3 regions of the Faecalibacterium sp. Marseille-P9590 genome follow, and region 1 is predicted to be linked to each of the others. Evidence: predicted binding sites of a transcription regulator. Region 1 holds the regulator's gene; each other region holds the start of a gene.
The links. The regulator HrcA, encoded in region 1, represses chaperone genes, less so after heat shock. The targets are predictions, from matches to a motif close to TGTTAGCACTCNNNNNNNNNGAGTGCTAACA.
Positions count from the first base shown of each region.

Region 2: the regulator HrcA is predicted to act here: its motif matches at 1,856-1,886, upstream of J3349_RS01870 (Hsp20/alpha crystallin family protein).
Region 3: the regulator HrcA is predicted to act here: its motif matches at 2,227-2,257, upstream of clpB (ATP-dependent chaperone ClpB).

Region 1 covers NZ_JAFREF010000008.1:10,467-14,965, reverse strand. Annotated here, with positions in the region: gene J3349_RS09615 (aminoacetone oxidase family FAD-binding enzyme) at 1-1,053, opposite strand, end outside; gene J3349_RS09610 (stage V sporulation T C-terminal domain-containing protein) at 1,298-1,840, shown strand; gene hrcA (heat-inducible transcriptional repressor HrcA) at 2,030-3,103, shown strand; gene J3349_RS09600 (nucleotide exchange factor GrpE) at 3,100-3,726, shown strand; gene dnaK (molecular chaperone DnaK) at 3,819-4,499, shown strand, end outside.
Region 2 covers NZ_JAFREF010000001.1:372,917-377,415, reverse strand. Annotated here, with positions in the region: gene J3349_RS01885 (macro domain-containing protein) at 1-217, shown strand, start outside; gene J3349_RS01880 (vWA domain-containing protein) at 309-920, shown strand; gene J3349_RS01875 (ADP-ribosylglycohydrolase family protein) at 983-1,786, shown strand; gene J3349_RS01870 (Hsp20/alpha crystallin family protein) at 2,020-2,484, shown strand; gene ade (adenine deaminase) at 2,665-4,404, shown strand.
Region 3 covers NZ_JAFREF010000012.1:53,947-58,445, reverse strand. Annotated here, with positions in the region: gene J3349_RS11980 (FKBP-type peptidyl-prolyl cis-trans isomerase) at 1-362, shown strand, start outside; gene J3349_RS11975 (RrF2 family transcriptional regulator) at 421-852, opposite strand; gene cysK (cysteine synthase A) at 1,128-2,060, shown strand; gene clpB (ATP-dependent chaperone ClpB) at 2,326-4,499, shown strand, end outside.

The sequences.
Region 1 (4,499 bases):
AGCCTGCTTCCAGCCGCAGGGCGTCAAGCCCTCGAACCGCCAGCACTTGGCCGTGGCGGCGAGTTTCGGCCACGCGGAGGCGGGCAGGGCGCGGGCGTTTTCAGGTAAACCGGCATCGGCCCAGAGGGCACGGCCCAGCTTTGCGGGCAGCAAGCCCAGCCAGAACTCTGCCGCCTCGCTGCCCAGTAGTCCGACCCGCTGGGCGAACAGCGCGGCCAGCTCGGTTTCACTCAGAGCAGGGAAGAGGTCGAGGGCCGCGACAGGCCGCTTCGGCCCGCGCCCCGGGGCCAACAGACCCGAAAGCTGCATGATGCAGATGCCCGAAAGCCCGTACTCGGTGAACTGCACCTCGCCCGTTTCCCGGGCAAGCACGCGGCCATCTGCGCCGTCCAGCAGGCTGGCGCAGCCCTTGGCCCGGATGCCGGCCAGCGACTTGCGGGGATGAGCACACTGCAGGGCTGTCAGGCAGGGATAGAGGGGGGCCATCCGTCCGCCGCACTGGGCGGCGAACCGGGTGCCGAAGCCATCGGTGCCGAACTGAGGGCCGGCATCACCGCCCATGGCGCAGATGACGGCGTCGGCCCGCAGGGTCTCGCGGCCTGCCTCTGTCTCGATTTGGACGGCATAGCCGCCCCGGCTTTGGCTCAGGTTCTGGACGGTGCAGCCGGTGCGCACCTCGACGCCCAGTCTCGACAGATGGTGCTCCAGCAGGGCCAGTACGTCCGCTGCCTGATTGGAATACGGGTACACCCGCCCGGCCTCGTCGGTGCGGGGGTAGAGGCCGAGGCTCTCGAACCACGCCAGCGGCGCAGCCTCGTCCACGGCGCTCAGCAGGCGGCGCAGGGCCTTGGGGCTGCTGGTGAAGTACCGCTCCGGCGTGATGTCACGGTTGTCGAGATTGCAGCGCCCGTTGCCGGTGGCCAGAAGCTTTTTGCCCACCTTCACGTTTTTGTCCAGCACGGTGATGTGTGCGCGGCCCTCTGCGGTCTGTGCTGCCGCCAGCGCAGCGGCCAGACCGGCTGCGCCGCCGCCCAAAATCAAAATCTGCTGCATCCTCTGCCCATCCTTTCTATCGCAATTTTCAAAAATAGTGCCTATCAAAATAGCATATTTGCGATATGCAGTTTGCGGATGTTGCTTGTGCATTAAAAACGCAAACTGCTATAAATATAAGCTCATTGTATCATAGCCGCCCCTGTTTGGCAAACACAGGGCGGGCAGGTGTATATTTCCCTGCCGCTTCCACATAATAACTACACAGCATGGGAAAATGCAGAATGGGAAGGATGGTACACAGATGAAAGCAACCGGAATCGTCCGCCGCATCGATGAGCTGGGCCGGGTGGTCATCCCGAAGGAGATACGCCGCACCCAGCGTATCCGCCGCGGTGACCCCCTCGAGATCTTCACCACCGGCGACGGCGAGGTCATTTTTAAGAAGTATTCCCCGGTGGGGGAGCTGCAGGGGGTGGCGGTGCAGTACGCCGAGGTACTGAGCCGAAGCTTCGCCCTGACGGCCTTCGTGGCTGACCGTGACCGCATCCTCGCCGCAGCCGGGTCGGGGAGGCGCGACCTTGCCGACCGCAGCGTCAGCCAGCCGCTGGAAAAGGTGATGGAGTCCCGCAAGCCCTACCTCAGCGAGGGTGACCCCGAGCATGTCCTGCTGCCCTGCGAGGGTTCGCTGCGGCCATTGCTTTGCGCGTGGCCCATCATCGCGGCAGGGGATGTCACCGGGGCCGTGGGTCTGCTGGCCGAGGACCGCACCCAGCAGCCCGACCCTGCCCAGCAGAAGGCTGTGGCTGTGGCGGCAGCGTTCCTGGCAAAGCAGATGGAAGAGTGAACATTATTATAATAGAGGGAGCGTCTGCGTTTCTGGCAGGCGCTCCCTTTTTTGTTTATGACAGAATTATGAATCTTTATAAACTTTTTCGAGAAGCTATTGACAGGGGAAAATTTTTGGCTATAATGGTCTTAGCACTCAGGAAGACGGAGTGCTAAAGAAACGAAAGCCAAAAAGGAGGCAGGCGCTATGACGATGGATGCACGCAAGCAGCGAGTCTTGCAGGCGATCGTGGCGCTGTATGGCCTCGAGGGCGAGCCTGTGGGCAGCAGTGTGCTGGCAAACTATTTTGATATGGCTGTGTCCAGCGCCACGCTGCGCAACGAAATGGCGGCGCTGACCAAGCTGGGTCTGCTGGAGCAGCCCCACACCAGCGCGGGCCGTGTCCCCAGTGCCAAAGGCTACCGTTATTATCTCGACAATCTGCTGACGGACGACCAGCCGCTGGACCGCGTGACCCGCGCCCGCGTCGAAGCCGTTTTCGCCAGCCTCGACCATGAGCCGGAAAAGCTCGCACAGGGCGCTGCAAAGGCGCTGGCCGCCATCAGCGGCTGCACCGCGGCCGTCAGCACCCCCTGTGCCGAAGACCTCTGCGTCGCCCACTACGAAGTCGTTCAGGTGGGCCGCAGCGCGGCGGCTGTACTGGCCGTCACGACGGCGGGCTACGTTCGCACCCGTGTGGCGCGGGTCCGCACCGGCCTCTCCCGCGAGAACGCCGCTGCGCTGGCCGCGCTGCTCAACCGCAACCTGACCTTCGTTGCGCCGGTGGACCTGTCCAACCGGCTGCTGGCAGAGCTGTGCAGCCAAATCGACCCGGAGCTGGTTCCGGTCATCAGCGCAGCCGCTGCGATTTTGCAGGATTCCGCACAGCCCCACGTATTTCTGGGCGGTGAGCAGTACCTGCTCAACTGGCCGCAGCTCGAAGGCAAGGTGGGCGACATCCTCACCCTGCTGAACGACGAAGAGCAGGCGGCCCACATCATCGCACCCCCGGCAGACCGCAGTGAGAGCGTGCTGCTGGGTGAGGATCTGGAACCTCAGATCCCCGGCTTGTGCATCGTCAGCGACCGCTACCTGGTAGGCGGCGGGCTGTGGGGTACGGTGGCCCTGATCGGGCCGACCCGGATGCCCTTCCAGAAGCTGATGCCGCTGCTCCACCTCTTTGCCGACGAGCTTGGCGAGGGCATGAGCGGCAAACGAAAAGACACCCCGCAGATGGCCGCACCCCGGCGGACTGTGATATATAAGGAGGATCTGGAATGAGCGAAGAGACCAAAAAGACGGCAGAAGCTCCCGAGCAGGAAGCAAAGGAGACCGAAGCCGCACCTCAGGAAGCGCCCGAGACCGCCGCAGCCCCCGAGAAGGAGACCGAGGCAGAACCCGCAGACGCCAAGAAGAAAGATGGCTGGTTCAATAAGAAGGCACGCGAGATGGACGCCGTAAAGGCAAAGCTCGACGCAGCCGAGAAGAACGCCGCACAGGCCAAAGACCAGCTGCTCCGGATGGCAGCGGAGTACGAGAACTACCGCAAGCGCTCCACCCGCGAGGCTGACCAGAAGTTCAACGATGGCGTGTCCTTCGCCGTGAACCAGATCATCCCCATCCTGGACACGCTGGAAATGGCAGCCAACGCCCCCACCACCGACGAGAACTACAAAAAGGGCGTGACTATGACGCTGGACAAAGCCGCCAAGGCACTGGATGCCCTCCATGTAGAGGAGATCGAGGCGCTGGGCAAGCCTTTTGACCCCAACTTCATGAACGCCGTCCAGCAGATCCCCGCCCCGGACGGGCAGGAGAGCGGCACCGTCATCACGGTGTACCAGAAAGGCTACAAGCTGGGCGACAAGATCGTCCGCCACGCGACCGTCGTGGTGGCCGAGTAAATCCGCAAAGACCCGCAGGGGTTTTGAATATAGACATCCGCTTCATATCTAAGCATGAGATAAACAAGTTCTTTTGAGAGGAGACTTCATTTATGAGCAAAATCATTGGTATTGACCTTGGTACTACGAATAGCTGCGTGGCTGTCATGGAGGGCGGCGAGCCCGTCGTCATCGCAAACTCCGAGGGCGCCCGCACCACCCCGTCTGTTGTTGGCTTCACCAAGACCGGTGACCGTCTGGTCGGTCAGGTCGCAAAGCGTCAGGCCATCACCAACCCCGAGAACACCGTTTCTTCCATCAAGCGTCAGATGGGTACCGACCACAAGGTGACCCTGAACGGCAAGGAGTACACTCCCCAGCAGGTCAGCGCTATGATCCTGCAGAAGCTGAAGGCTGATGCGGAGGCTTATCTGGGCGAGCCTGTCACCGAGGCCGTCATCACCGTTCCTGCTTACTTCAACGACAGCCAGCGTCAGGCTACCAAGGACGCCGGCACCATCGCCGGCCTGAACGTCAAGCGTATCATCAACGAGCCTACTGCCGCTTCTCTGGCATACGGCATCGATAAGGAAGATGACCAGAAGATCATGGTCTACGACCTGGGCGGCGGCACCTTCGATGTCTCCATCATCGAGATGGGCGACGGCGTCACCGAAGTTCTGGCCACCAACGGCGACACCCATCTGGGCGGCGACGACTTCGACCAGCGCATCATCGACTGGATGGCTGACGCCTTCCAGACCGAGAACGGCATCGACCTGCGCAAGGATAAG
Region 2 (4,499 bases), on a different contig from region 1:
CTACAACCCCAAAAAGAAAACGGTGCTGGCCTTTGCGGTTGGGCTGCACCTGTCCGAAGATGAAACCATCGACCTGCTCAAGAGCGCGGGCTATGCCTTTTCGGATGGCTCCAAGCGGGACTGGATCGTGCGGTACTGTCTGGAACACAAAATCTATAACATCAATCAGGTCAATACGCTATTGTTTGAATACGATCAGGAACAGCTGGGTGCGTGATTTGTCGCCTGCCCGTTGACCTTTTGCCCTCCGGTTTGTGGTATCCTTTTGCCAACGAAAGCGATACACCACAAAACGGAGGGCATTTATTATGAAGAAAAATCTTACCGAGCTTGTTTTCATTCTGGACCGCAGCGGTTCCATGGGCGGGCTGGAGCAGGATACCATCGGCGGGTTCAATGCTATGCTGACCCGGCAGAAGGAGCAGGAGGGCGAGGCCAATGTGACCACGATCCTGTTCGACCATGAGGTGCAGCTACTGCACGACCGCTTTCCGCTGCACGCCGTTGCGCCGTTGACCGAAAAGGACTACTACGTCCGGGGCTGCACGGCGCTGCTGGATGCCATTGGTTATGGCATGGAAAAGATGGTGAATATCCAGCGCCATCTGCCGGAGGACGAGCGTGCCGAAAAGGTCATCTTTGTCATCACCACCGACGGACTGGAAAACGCCAGCAAACGGTTTAGCTATGAGAAGATCCGCCGGATGATCGAGCGGGAAAAAGAGCAGTACGGCTGGGAGTTCCTGTTCCTCGGTGCCAACATGGACGCCGTGAAGGAAGCTGCCCGCTTCGGCATCTCGTCTGACCGGGCTGTGCGGTTTGAGAATGACGCACAGGGCGTGGCGGTCAACTACCACGTTGTCAGCGAGACAGTCTCCCGGATGCGGGAGGCACCCTGCTGCGCGTCCATCGGCGCATAGTGGAAAGAACAAATCGAAGCTGATTTCCAGAAGCGGTATCATAGGTAAGGGAGGAAACAGCCATGTTAGGAGCAATCTTGGGTGACATCGTGGGCAGTCCCTATGAATTTGACCACAACAATTACAAGCACAAGGATTTTCCGCTGCTGAGCGAGAAATCGCACTTCACCGATGATACCGTCATGACCGCTGCGGTGGCAGTTGGTCTGATTGATGGAAAGGGTCTGCCGGAGAGAACATTTTGTGCAGTGCAGCATGAAATGCGGTTCTGGGGCCGTGAATATCCCCATGCCGGTTACGGCGGGATGTTCCGCCGGTGGCTGCACGCAGAAAATCCGAATCCCTATGGCAGTTTCGGTAACGGCTCGGCTATGCGGGTGTCGGCAGCGGGCTGGCTGTTCGATACGCTGGACAAAACGCTGGAAATGGCAAAAGTGACCGCTGAAGTTACCCACAACCACCCGGAGGGCATCAAAGGCGCGCAGGCCACGGCGGCAGTGATTTTTCTGGCCCGTACCGGCCACAGCAAGCCGGAAATCAAACAATATGTGGAGCAGACCTTCGGTTATGACCTGAACCGTACCTGCGATGAAATTCGGCCGACCTATCATCATGTGGAGACCTGTCAGGAAACTGTGCCGGAAGCAATCATTGCTTTTCTGGAAAGCGTCAGTTTTGAGGATGCACTTCGCAATGCGGCCTCTCTGGGCGGCGACAGCGACACCCTTGCCTGCATCACCGGCGGCATTGCCGAAGCTTTTTACGGGATGCCGCAGGAACTGCGGGACGAGACTTTGAAACGTCTGCCGGAGGACATCCGGGAAGCATATGAACTGTTGTGCTTCATGATTGCCAAGATGATATAAAATGCGATGATACGACTGAATTTTGAAAAGATTGCATAGGATTTTATAAAAGTATTATTCTTTCGTGAATTTTAGCACTCTTCTATTGACATTGCTAATTAACGGTGCTATAACAGTGGCGTGCTCAGGAGGAAGGGCAAAAGGAGAGCTGCAAGGCTCTCCGGAAAGCCTTTCCGAGTGGACGCTTCAGATTTTTTGCCCCGACCCGAACGCCGGGATTGGAGGAATGATTTATGCTTATGCCGACTGTTTTCCATGAAAACCTGTTCGATGATTTCTTCGATCCGTTCTGGAATGACGCTGCACTGGAACGTGCTATGAACCGTGAGGCTCGTGGTGCCTTTGGTAAGCGTGGTGCAAACATGATGAAGACCGATGTCAAACAGACGGACAATGGCTACGAAGTAGCTGTTGACCTGCCGGGCTGCAAGAAGGAAGACGTTCAGATGGATCTGAACGACGGCTACCTGACCATTCAGGCAGTGCGCAGCCACAGCAACGATGAAAAGGATAAGAAGGGCCGCTATCTGCGGCGCGAATCCTTCTCCGGCACCTGCGCGCGCAGTTTCTACGTGGGCGATGTGAAGAAGGAAGACATCCACGCAAAGTTCGAGGATGGTGTCCTGCACATCGAGCTGCCTGCTCCTCAGCAGACGAAGGCTTTGCCTGAGAACCCGAATCTGATTGCAATCGAGTAAAACGCCGGTCGTGTGCGCCAAGGCACAACGCACATAAGGTGGCCCCGGAGAGCTGTAACAAGCCCTCCGGGGCCATTTTTGTTTCCCGACATCTTTTCCGCAGCGGCAAGGCGTGGTAGAATAATGGCAGAACCAATCCACAGGTGAGAAAATCGAACTTCAGAGAGAGGAGATGTTTCTATGCAGTCTGATGAGCTGAAACGCCGGATCTCGGCAGGCAGAGGAGATGCTTTGGCTGATCTGGTTTTGAAAAATGCCAGAATTGTCAATGTGTTTACCGATGAGATCGACACCGCTGACATTGCCATCAGCGGAAATTCGATCGTGGGCGTGGGCACGTATCATGGCCGGAAAGAAGTTGATCTGCACGGCAAATATGTCTGCCCGGGCCTGATCGATGGGCATATCCACATCGAAAGCTCCATGCTCTGTGGTCCGGCTTTCGAGCAGGCAGTGCTGCCCCACGGTACCACTGCGGTGGTCACAGACCCACACGAGATCTCGAACGTTGCGGGGCTGGAAGGCTTGGATTTTATGCTGGAAACGACAAAAAATCTGACCCTTTCGGTTTATTTCATGCTGCCCTCCTGTGTTCCGGCCACGGATCTGGATGAATCCGGTGCGGTGCTGAACGCAGAACAGCTCCGGCCTTACTACGGCGATCCCCGCGTGCTGGGGCTTGCGGAGCTGATGAATGCCTATGGGACGGTGCGCTGTGACCCGAAGATCCTGCAGAAGATCCGCGACTGCACCGAAGCGGGAAAGATCGTGGATGGCCATGCGCCGCTCTTGAGCGATAAGGACCTGAATGCTTATATTGCGGCAGGTGTTCAGTCCGATCACGAGTGCTCCAACATCGAGGAAGCCATGGAAAAATTCCGGCGTGGACAATACATCATGATCCGGGAAGGAACGGCTGCCAAAAATATGGAGGCCCTGATGCCGCTGTTCCGGGAGCCCTATTGCAGCCGCTGTATGCTGGTGACGGATGATAAGCACCCCGGTGACCTGCTGGACAGCGGACACATCGATTCCAACATCCGTAAAGCGATCCGGCTGGGCGCAGACCCAGCAGTGGCCGTCAAAATGGCGACGCTGGTTCCGGCACAGTATTTTGGATTAAAGCAGCACGGTGCCGTGGCACCGGGGTATGCTGCCGACCTCATTGTAGTATCGGATTTTGAATCCTTTACGGTCGAACGGGTTTACAAGAATGGCACGCTGGTGGCCGAGCACGGAAAAACGCTGAAACCCGCATCGCTTGAAATCGACCATGCGCGCTTTGCACGCGTCATGAACTCGTTCGATTTGGATGAAATCACACTGGAGGATTTGGAACTTCGGGGGAGCGGGGAGCAGGAGCGTGTCATCTGCCTGAACCGGGGCGAGCTGCTTACGGAGGAAAAAATCATCCCGTTCCAACGGCATCCGGGCAAAGCTCCCGGTGTGGACCCGGAACACAACATCGTAAAACTGGCCGTTTTTGAGCGGCATCATCACTCCGGCCATGTGGGCATTGGCTTTTTAGGAAACTTCAGCCTGAAATGCGGAGCCGTTGCATCGAGCATCGCACATGATTCCCATAACCTGATCGTGGCAGGGGACAACGATACCGATATGATGCTGGCCGGCAACACTGTGCGGAAAAACAAAGGCGGACTTGCGTTTGTGGCAGATGGACAGGTCGTGGCAGAACTTGCGCTTCCGGTGGCCGGATTGATGAGCACCGAAAGCGCAGAGAGCGTTGCGGCGAAAATGCAGGCGCTGAACGATGCCCTCAAGGCACATGGCGTGGCGGAAGACATCGGCATTTTTATGACCCTCGCCTTCGTCAGCCTTCCGGTCATTCCCAAACTCAGACTGAATACATACGGCATCATCGATGTAGCGCAGCAGAAAGTCGTTCCGGCTGTTTTTTAATACGCGATAACAAAAATACTGCCGGAGACCGACCCGAATGGTCGGTCTCCGGCAACAGAACAGTTCGTTCCTACTCTTAGAAGCGAGCCGCATCA
Region 3 (4,499 bases), on a different contig from region 1:
AAAACTCCACCTTCAAGTCCATCCCTCAGCAGGTGATGGATTATCAGGTCAACCAGTGCCTGAACTACTACAGCACGCTGGCGGGCTACTACGGCTATGACCTCGACGGCCTCGTCCAGAATCTGCTGGGCTACGAGAACACCGACGCCATGCTGGCCCACCTCGAGAGCAATCTGGAAGACTACTCCAAGGAAGCTCTGCTCTATCAGGCCGTGGCCGAGTCTCTGGACATCGCCCCCACGCAGGAGCAGATCGACACCTACTCCGCCTATGCGGACACCTACGGCCAGAACTACTGCACCATGGTGGCCCTGATGGACGCTGTCACCAGCACGCTGACCAGCGGCGCGGTCGTTTCCTGATTCGATCTGCACATAAGAAAATCCCTGCCGATGGCAGGGATTTTCTTTTGCTCATCATTCAGATAACATAGTCGTTGCCTGCCTCATCGGGTGCGGCGAGGTCGGCAAGGGTGATCTTTCCAAAGTAGTCCTCAATAAGGTCATCGAGGCCCTTCCACATATCATACGTGCGGCAGCTGCTCATCCGGGGGCAGGATGCCGCGCCCTGTGCAAGACAGCTCACCGGTGCAAGGCTTCCCTCGGTAAGGGTCAGGATCTCACCCACGGTGTACTGGTCGGGCTCGCGGGTCAGACGATAGCCGCCGCCCTTGCCGCGCAGACCCTCGAGGAAGCCGTTCTGCACCAGAACCTTGAGGATGTTTTCGAGGTATTTTTCGGAGATCTCCTGCCGGGCGGCGACCTCTTTCAGCGGGACATATTTTTCAGAGCGGTGCTCAGCCAAATCTATCATCACGCGCAGCGCATAGCGCCCCTTGGTGGAAACAATCATAGACATTCCTTTCTCTTCTTTCCTGTTATTATTGTGAGGCAGCTGGGTCAGCTGCGAAACACGCTTCCGTTCGTTTTAACCTATTATACAACAGGGTTTATAACTTTTCAATCAGAAATTTTCGATTTCTCATTGACAACTGCCCCAAAGGAGACTATAATACAGTCAAACCCACAAATCACATTGGTTTAACGGGAATATGAGGGACATCGAGACGACGCCGGCTTTATCCGGTGCAGCCGGGCGCATCGCCCGCAATAGGGAGGTTTACTATTATGAGCAAGATCTATACTTCCGCAGACCAGCTGATTGGCCACACCCCGCTGCTGGAGCTGACCCATATCGAGAAGGATGCAGACCTTTCTGCCAAGCTTCTGGCAAAGCTGGAATACTTTAACCCCGCCGGCTCCGTCAAGGACCGTATTGCCAAGGCCATGATCGATGACGCCGAGGCTTCCGGCAAGCTCAAGCCCGGCTCCGTCATCATCGAGCCCACCTCCGGCAACACCGGCATCGGTCTGGCTGCCGTGGCAGCTGCCAAGGGCTACCGCATCATCATCGTGATGCCCGAGACCATGAGCGTCGAGCGCCGCCAGCTGATGAAGGCTTACGGCGCAGAGCTGGTGCTGAGCGAGGGTGCCAAGGGCATGAAGGGCGCTATCGCCAAGGCCGACGAGCTGGCAAAAGAGATCCCCAACTCCTTCATCCCCGGCCAGTTCGTCAACCCGGCCAACCCCAAGGCTCACATCGCCACCACCGGCCCCGAGATCTGGGACGACACCGATGGTAAGGTTGACATCTTTGTGGCCGGCGTCGGCACCGGCGGCACCATCACCGGTGTGGGCCAGTACCTCAAGAGCAAGAATCCCGGCGTCAAGGTCGTGGCCGTTGAGCCCGCTACCTCCCCTGTCCTGAGCAAGGGTACCGCCGGTGCGCACAAGATCCAGGGCATCGGCGCAGGCTTCGTCCCCGACGTGCTGGACACCAAGGTCTACGACGAGATCATCACCGTCGAAAATGACGACGCCTTTGCCACCGGCCGCCTGATCGGCCACAAGGAAGGCGTTCTGGTGGGCATCTCTTCCGGTGCTGCTGTCTGGGCTGCCATCCAGCTGGCAAAGCGTCCCGAGAACGCAGGCAAGAACATCGTCGTCCTGCTGCCCGACACCGGCGACCGTTATCTGTCCACCCCGCTGTTTGCTGAATGATCCTCTCATTCCTTCCGCCCCTGCTGTGGCTTTCCGCCCGGCAGGGGCCTTTTGTTTGCCTTCGTGAGACGATATGGTGTGATTTTTTGCATTTTTGCAAACTTTTTGTGAATCTGAGGCTCTTCCGGGTTTTGCCTATTGACATTGCAGCGTGTTTGGAGTATATTTTTAGCAGTCGATGAGTAAGAGTGCTAAAGCAACAGAATGTAATCTCTCTCATCCGACATCAGATCTCAACTTCCGGTATGAATGGAGGCTTGACTTTATGAATACCAATCAATATACCCAGAAGACCCTTGAGGCTCTGCAGGCGGCGCAGCAGCTGGCTGTGGAGTATCAGCATAACGCACTGGAGCCGGAGCATCTGCTCCACGCTCTGGCGACACAGGAGCAGGGCCTTATCCCCCAGCTGCTCCAGAAACTGAATGTGGACGCAGGCAGCTTCTCCGCCGCTGTGGCCGAAAAGCTTTCCGCAATGCCCCGGGTGTCCGGCTCTGGCCGTGACCCCGACAAGGTCTATATCTCGCAGGCCACCGACAAGGTGCTGAGCGCCGCCGCCCGCGAGGCCAAGGCCATGAAGGACGACTACGTCAGCGTCGAGCATATCTTCCTCGCCCTGCTGGACGAGCAGACCCAGAACACCTCCGAGCTGTTCCGCGCCTTTAGCATCACGAAGGATAAGTTCTTACAGCAGCTCACCGCCGTGCGCGGCAACCAGCGCGTGACCAACGACAACCCCGAGGACACCTACAATGCCCTGCAGAAGTATGGTCAGGACCTCGTTGACCTGGCCCGCAAGCAGAAGCTGGACCCCGTCATTGGCCGTGACCAGGAAATTCGAAATGTCATCCGCATCCTGTCCCGTAAAACGAAGAACAACCCCTGCCTCATCGGTGAGCCGGGCGTCGGCAAGACGGCCATCGCCGAGGGTCTGGCCCAGCGTATCGTCCGGGGCGATGTGCCGGAAAACCTGAAAGACCGTACCGTGTTCAGCTTGGACATGGGTGCTCTGGTGGCTGGCGCAAAGTACCGCGGCGAGTTCGAGGAGCGTTTGAAGAGCGTCCTGAATGAGGTGAAGAAGAGCGAGGGCAAGATCATCCTCTTCATTGATGAGCTGCACACCATCGTGGGTGCCGGCAAGACCGACGGCGCAATGGACGCCGGCAATCTGCTGAAACCCATGCTGGCCCGCGGCGAGCTGCACTGCATCGGCGCGACCACGCTGGACGAGTACCGCCAGTATATCGAGAAAGACCCCGCTTTGGAGCGCCGCTTCCAGCCGGTTCAGGTGGATGAGCCTACCGTGGAAGACACCATCTCCATCCTGCGCGGCCTGAAAGAGCGGTACGAGGTGTTCCACGGCGTGAAGATCAGCGATAATGCACTGATCGCCGCCGCCACCCTCTCTGACCGCTATATCACCGACCGCTTCCTCCCCGATAAGGCCATCGACCTCGTGGATGAAGCCTGCGCCATGATAAAGACCGAGATGGACAGTATGCCCAGCGAGATGGACGACCTCGCCCACCGCATCACCCAGCTGCAGATCGAGCAGGTCAGCTTGAAAAAGGAGACCGACGCTCTGAGTCAGAGCCGTCTGCGCGACCTCGAAAAAGAGCTGGCCGAGCTGCAGGATAAGTTCCACAGCATGAAGGCAAAGTGGGAAAACGAGAAGAATGCCATCGGCAAGGTGCAGTCTCTGCGCGAGCAGATCGAGCAGACCAACGCCGCCATCGAGAAGGCACAGCGCGAATACGATCTGAACAAGGCCGCTGAGCTGAAATACGGCAAGCTGCCTCAGCTGCAGAAACAGCTGGAAGAAGAAGAGAAGATCGCCGCCGCCAAGAAGGAAGATAGCCTGCTGCGCGACCGCGTGACCGACGAGGAGATCGCCCGCATCGTGGCCCGCTGGACCGGCATCCCCGTGGAGAAGCTGGTGGAGGGTGAGCGCGAGAAGCTGCTGCATCTGGACGATGTGCTCCACAAGAGAGTCATCGGCCAGGATGAGGCCGTCACCAAGGTGAGCGAAGCCATCCTGCGCAGCCGCGCCGGCATCGCAAACCCCAACCGCCCCATCGGCAGCTTCCTCTTCCTCGGCCCCACCGGCGTCGGCAAGACCGAACTGGCAAAAGCTCTGGCACAGGCTCTGTTCGACGACGAGCGGAACATGGTGCGTATCGACATGACCGAGTATATGGAGAAGTTCAGCGTCAGCCGCCTGATCGGCGCGCCTCCGGGATACGTCGGTTATGAAGAGGGCGGCCAGCTGACCGAGGCCGTCCGCCGCAAACCCTACAGCGTCGTGCTGTTCGATGAGGTGGAAAAGGCTCACCCCGACGTCTTCAACATCCTGCTGCAGGTGCTGGACGATGGCCGCATCACCGACAGTCAGGGCCGCACGGTGGACTTCAAGAACACCGTCATCATCCTGACCTCCAA